2 regions of the Bacillus shivajii genome follow, and region 2 is predicted to be linked to the other one. Evidence: riboswitches for the same ligand, from Rfam matches in the RefSeq annotation. Region 2 holds a riboswitch; the other holds the start of a gene.
What was found. Region 2 has a riboswitch for cyclic di-GMP ahead of LGQ02_RS14745 (type II secretion system protein). Riboswitches for the same ligand answer to the same signal wherever they lie in the genome.

Region 1: it holds a riboswitch for cyclic di-GMP, as region 2 does, so the genes downstream of both, LGQ02_RS21425 (CHASE3 domain-containing protein) here and LGQ02_RS14745 (type II secretion system protein) in region 2, are expected to answer to the same signal.

Annotation. Positions count from the first base shown of each region.
Region 1 is NZ_CP084703.1:368,929-372,136, forward strand. It holds gene LGQ02_RS01900 (TetR/AcrR family transcriptional regulator) at 1-207, opposite strand, end outside; gene LGQ02_RS01905 (hypothetical protein) at 513-1,292, shown strand; cyclic di-GMP riboswitch class I at 1,667-1,753, shown strand; partial or broken gene LGQ02_RS21425 (CHASE3 domain-containing protein) at 1,879-2,625, shown strand; partial or broken gene LGQ02_RS21430 (methyl-accepting chemotaxis protein) at 2,983-3,208, shown strand, end outside.
Region 2 is NZ_CP084703.1:3,022,509-3,025,716, forward strand. It holds gene LGQ02_RS14740 (prepilin peptidase) at 1-30, opposite strand, end outside; gene LGQ02_RS14745 (type II secretion system protein) at 791-1,291, opposite strand; cyclic di-GMP riboswitch class II at 1,459-1,542, opposite strand; gene LGQ02_RS14750 (type II secretion system F family protein) at 1,655-2,860, opposite strand; gene LGQ02_RS14755 (type IV pilus twitching motility protein PilT) at 2,868-3,208, opposite strand, start outside.

The sequences.
Region 1 (3,208 bases), 1.8 Mb from region 2:
GCAGTGGTCGAGCAAAAATAAGAAGAGATCCTTCTTACTATTGAAGTAGTGAAACAACGTTCCTTTTCCGATACCAGCTCGTTTAACAATCGCGTTTGTTGATGCTTGTTCATAACCCTTTTGAATAAACTCTTCAAAAGCGGCGTTCATAATGCGCTGTTTTTTTTCTGCTGCTAGTTTGTGAAATGGTGAGTTAATACGTGCCATCCTCCTTTACCTAAAGCGTGTTGACCACATGGTCAACACTATGTTAACACCGTATCGACCGGGTGGTCAATACAATTTATAAAAAGTTTCCATAAGGAATGTGTCTTATGGATCAGATAACTTCGTAGTAATTCGATATTCATATTTATTTACAAAAAATTAGGGAAATAAGTTTTATACTGTAAATATAAGGGAATGTGTAACTTGTGTACTTATAGAGTCGACAATAGGTTAAGCCATTTGAAGGTGAGTTCTCGAGAAAAAAATGCAAATCCATGATTTTATAATAAGGGGAGGATTATTGCATGCTGACAGAATCTGATTCTACGCATTGTAATGAAAGGTTTACCGCAATTCAAACTGCAATTAAAAGATTTATATTACGTCAAAAGCATGATGTACATAAAGGGGTTGTTAATGGAAGGTTTATGTCATGGCTATTAAATATAAATGGGGAGGGTAACCAAGAAAGTGGAAAGAGATTTAAGCCATTTAACCAATTAAAAGGAGTAACTAGAAAATTTCAGGATCTTACTGAGAAGGATCTTACAATGCTTGGAGTATCGGTTGGAAAAGGAGTAAGTTTGTTATTTACAAGTGGCATTGAAGTAAGGGGAATTGTTACAGAGGTTATAAGGGAAAACGATAAAACGATACAGGTGACTTTCCGTGATTGCTTTGTTACATATGAAGATGAAGTTTTATTTGATCCAAATTGTGGGTTGTATCATTTATCTGTTGAAGAAACAATCCCAATGTTTTGTCTTCATGATCATTTGAATAGTCATAGCGGTAATAATACATTGACTACACTCTCTCGGTTAAATGATCTATATGAACAAATCAGAGGTGTGAGAACAGGTATTCAGACTGCTGGAATTGTTGTCATTGCAGCAGTTTGGGAGGAATTGAAGAAGACAGATAAATACGACTGGCTCTTGCGATTAGAAATGGTTGAAATCCTACAAGAACGCAATTGGTTGCCTGAAGTAAGGAATGAAATCGAGTGTGATCTAGAAAGGATAAAGGTGCAAGACGAAAAGTTCTATTTAGTAATAAAAAGTGGTTTGGATGTATGCAAGTGAAATACTCACCACTAACGTTGGGCTAACCCCTCACACGTTTGAAGAGGGAGAATTCTTTGGGAAGAGCGTTAAGAGTTAATGAGTTAATAATGGTTTTAGGTGAATGTACCTAAGTTACAAACAAACTAATAACTTGGGATTTCATTAAAACTTATAAAATAATATTTACCTTTTCTATTTTGCTTGCCGTACTGGCGGGCAATTTTTTGTTCGAGAAGTTGATATGATAAGTTAACCCCATTTAAGAGCAGATTAGATTCCAATGATTGTAAATGAAATTCTTCGTCAGGGTGTGTCGAATTTCCTATTTTTTTGTTGCTTTATGTAAGATTATTCTATAGAATAGATTTTATTGGAAAAGTAAATATAAATAATCATGTAAAAGGCAAACTATCTCGAAAGGATAGGACGCAAAGCCTAGGGTCTAAGGTGTATGTCACTATGATCGCCTGGTTACCAAATACGATATACCTAGGTAAATGTTTGGCTATTCTACTATTTTAGAATAGTCTTTTTTATTTTCCATAATGTGAGCTGGAAAAAAGTATTTAAAAGTCATCAAAGAAAATTAAGTGGAGGGTGAAGAATGATTTCGAAATTCAAGAAAAAAAAGAATGACAATCATGCAAGGAAATTGAAACTTAAGTTAAGGACAAAGTTAATTGCTAGTTTTTTGTTCGTTTCATTAATTTTTGGTGTGGCAAGCGTAGTCTCCTACATAAATATGAATCAATCAAATAATTCTTATAGTTATATCATTGATACGGTCATTGAAGTAAGAAATATTAGTTCAGAAATTGAGTACAATATTAGTCGGCAAAGTAGTAATATGCGAGGGTATTTATTAACTGAAGACGAAGAACAGCTTGAAAGATTAGAGGCAGCGAATGAACGAATCTTTCTATTAATTGAGGAAGCAAAAGCGTTGAGTACTATTGAGGAAACAGTGCAACGTTTAGATGTAATTGAAGAGATGAATGAACAATATATGGAAGAAGTCAATTTAGCTTTAAACCTAGGGAATACCCATATCGATCGAGCAATTGACCGTACAGTCAATTATATCATTCCCCGAGGTAGAATGATGGCAGACGAAGCTGAAGGATTTACAGAATGGTTAGATGGAGTTGTAGAGGAACAATATACGCAAACGACTCAAGAAACGAACCAAGCAATGGTATTTGTTGTTGCGATGAGTGTCATTGCATTCATTTTAGCAATTGTTTCTGGAATTATCGTTTCAAACCTAATATCAAGACCGATTATCGGATTAGCGAAAAATGCAAAACAATTAGCTTCAGGCGATTTATCTATAGAGAAGCTGACAGTTAAAAGCCGTGATGAGGTATATGACTTAAATGAGTCGTTCAATGAAATGACTGATAGTTTACGTAATATGGTCTCTCAGATTTCAACGAATGCAGAACAAGTGGCAGCTTCTTCAGAAGAGTTAACAACTAGCGCAGAAGAAACGAGTAAGGCAACGAATCAAATTACAGAGTCCATTCAAGAAGTAGCGACAGGGGCCGATAATCAAGTTCAAAGTACAAACTCGGCAAATCAAACGGCAAGTGAAATCAAAAGTGGTATGCAGGAAATTGCTAAAAGTGTTGAATCCGTAATTTATTCGAGTGCGACAGCAGATGAAAAGTCTGCAAACGGAACAAAGGTTGTTGAAAATGCTGTTAAACAAATGGGAGCAATTGATACAAAAACGGCAGAGATTGCGAATGTCGTCAGTCAATTAGGAGATAAGTCCAAAGAAATTGGTAGTATTATTTCATTAATTACAGATGTCGCGGAACAAACGAATTTATTAGCATTAAATGCCGCAATCGAAGCTGCTAGAGCAGGGGAACATGGAAAAGGGTTTGCTGTTGTTGCTGACGAAGTGCGTAAATTAGCGGAACAGTCCA
Region 2 (3,208 bases):
TATGCCAATAACAAATAAATATATGTACATGACTGCCTCCACTGCTTAGCACCACCTGACTATTTCGTTTGCAATGAATGAAATTATTTTTTGTTAAGTATCAAAACTTCATATTTATTATTAAGATACCCTAACAATAAGTTTAAAAATGATCCATTCGCTTTTGTCCACTCGCTTTCACCTCAAGGTACAAGTGCGACACCCGCTCACTCAAGGGAACTATACTTATTTTTATACTTCATAGCGCGAAATCACTTCACATGATAAGTCTACAATAAAAATTAAAATTCGTACTTAAGTTTGACAGCTAATGTGCTCATTTTCACCTCTAGGCACAAGTGCGACATCCGTTCACCCTTCACTTCGATTGGGCTTACGGTGTCTTCTTTGCCGCGGACGATCCACGAGCCTCCTCGGCTCTTTGCAGTATTTCAAGTATGATATACATGAGCCTCTTGGGTCTCGTTTGGCTCGTACTTCCGCAGGAGTCTCGCGGGCATTCGCTCATTCAATTAATAAAAATAGGTTATTATAGTTAAAAAAAGAACTAAATATGTTCTATATATGTAAGTTTGGTCTTGAATTCGGTAAATAAAGTCTAGTATCTCTATTATAGAAGGTTTTTAATGCAGAATAAACCGAAACGTGTGGAAGTTTAGATAATCTTGTTGTACCGAATCAAATGTGCGATATTAATAAACTCCATTCACACTTAGAGCCTATCAAAGTCAATATTATGTAAAAAAATCCCTTTCTGATTAGGAAAGGGATTTAAGATTAAATGTTAAAATTACAAGTCGTTATTTATCAAGTCTCTTTTACGCTCTCTAATTTCAGAAATATTGACAGCATTATCATGGCCATGGGTGTCAGTTCCGTCTACAAAAACATCTTCAGGACCACCGTCAGCAATAACTAATCTTACATAATACTGATAATTTCCTGTCTCCTCATCTTGAGAAAAGTAAACTCTTGATAAGTTACCATTATAATCGCTATCACCTGAAGGATTATCCGGGAACGATTCAATATAACCATCACCAACTAAGTCATCAAGAGAAATTTCTTCATTTTCTACTATTCCACCTGTCACCATCAACCTCGCGGCATTTGCCATCTGCTCTGCATTCGCAATATGTGCATCTTTTTGTGCATTATTAATAATTCCCCCGATTGACGGTACAGCGATTGCTGAAATGATTCCTAAAATCACGATAACTGCTAATAACTCAACTAGAGTTAAACCTTTTTGATTTTTAAGTGCTTTACGCATTCTTTCTATTTTTTTCACCTAAGATTCCTCCTTAATTATATAAAAAGATAAATTCCATCTGAACTTTTTCCCTTTAACTATGACTGATAAACTTAGCAGCAAATAAATACATAAAACTGTACTTCTATTCCACTACTAGCCACCTCCAAAATATGGTAGAACGATGTAAAAATGACCAATCAATACGTTAGATTGGCCGGTTGCACTACTCGCTCCAAGTTAACCAAGTGCCCAAATAGAGTTAACCTTTCTTCGCTTCCTATTCCATTTCGTTCATGATTCTATTATACTTTATATCATCGATAAAAAGAACTACTTTCCATAAATATTTAGAGGTAAATTTGTAGAATTTTAGTAATTTTGGAATAGTTCTCGTATAACTTAGCCAATTGTGTCAAATATTTCAAACATTGGAATCGCAATTGCAGCGACGATAACACCGACAACTGCTGCAAGTACAACGATTAAGATCGGTTCAAGCATCGTTTTTAACCGTTCTGTCGCTTCATCTACTTCCGCCTCGTAAAAATCTGCAATCTTTCCTAGCATTTGATCTAATGACCCGGTTTTTTCACCTACTACGACCATTTGTGTGACTAAAGGGGGGAAAAACCAATGCTCTTCCATCGGTGAGGCGATTGATTCTCCTCTTTCTAACGATTTTCTTGCATCACGGATTACTTTTGCTAGTACTTCATTCCCTACCACTTTTTCAACAATGGATGTTGCTTGTAAAACAGGCACGGAGGTTTCAAATAACGAACTCCAAGTTCTACTCATTCTTGCAATGGCTGCTTTTTGCAAAACAGGTCCAAATATCGGTAATTTTATGAGTGCGTAATCTAAATAATACTTGTATTTCTTATTTTGTTTTGCATACCAAATTCCTCCTGCAACTAAGCCATTAATTAAGAAAAAGAGCCAGAAGAACCGTTGCATAAAGTTTCCGGCTGATAAAACAAAAGCCGTTAACGGTGGAAGGTCGGCGCCAAAGCTTGTAAACATTCCAGCAAATGTTGGGACAACGACAGAAAGAAGGAAAATGACAACCCCTATTGAAACAATTCCAACAACTGTCGGATACGATATAGCAGAAATGACTTTTTGTTTCGTTCGATGTTGCTTTTCGTAATAATCTGCTAACCTTTCTAGTACTTCATCCATGTTTCCGCCTGCTTCTCCAGCTTTGACCATGTTCGTAAATAACGGTGGAAACACTTTTCGATGCTTTTCAGCTGCTTCAGAGAATGAAACTCCTTCGCGTATCTCTTCTTCGACCTCTAATAACGTTTGCTTCAACAACTTATTTGTCGATTGCTCCGCCAACAATTGAATACTATTTACGAGAGAGATCCCTGCTTTTAATAACGTAGAGAACTGGCGTAAAAAGACGACAAGTTCTTTAGATTTGATACGCTGAAATAACGTAATCTCTTTATAGAGTAGACTATCTAAATGATTTAATTCAAAAATCGCAATGCCTTTTCTTTTTAAAGCTTCACGTGCTTCTCTTTCCGTATTCGCTTTTATTTTCCCTGTCTTCTCATTACCTTCACGGCTTCTACCTCGGTATTGATACATTGGCATTGTTACTTCACTCACTTATAAAATAGGATGCAGTTTCTTTTGAAATCACTTCTTGCTCAAGTAGTTCTTGAATAGACATGCTCATCGTATGCATTCCTTGCGATTTACTCGTTTGCATTACACTAGGAATTTGATATATCTTTTCATTTCGAATTAAGTTCCTTACTGCGGGTGTATTAATTAACACTTCTGTTGCTGCCATTCTCCCTGTGCCATTTGTCGTTCTCAACAATCTTTGTGAAATGACAGAGGTTAATACGGCTGCAACTTGAATACGAATTTGTCCTTGTTGCCCCCCTGGGAACACATCGATAATTCGATCAATTGTAGAAGGAGCATCTGTTGTAT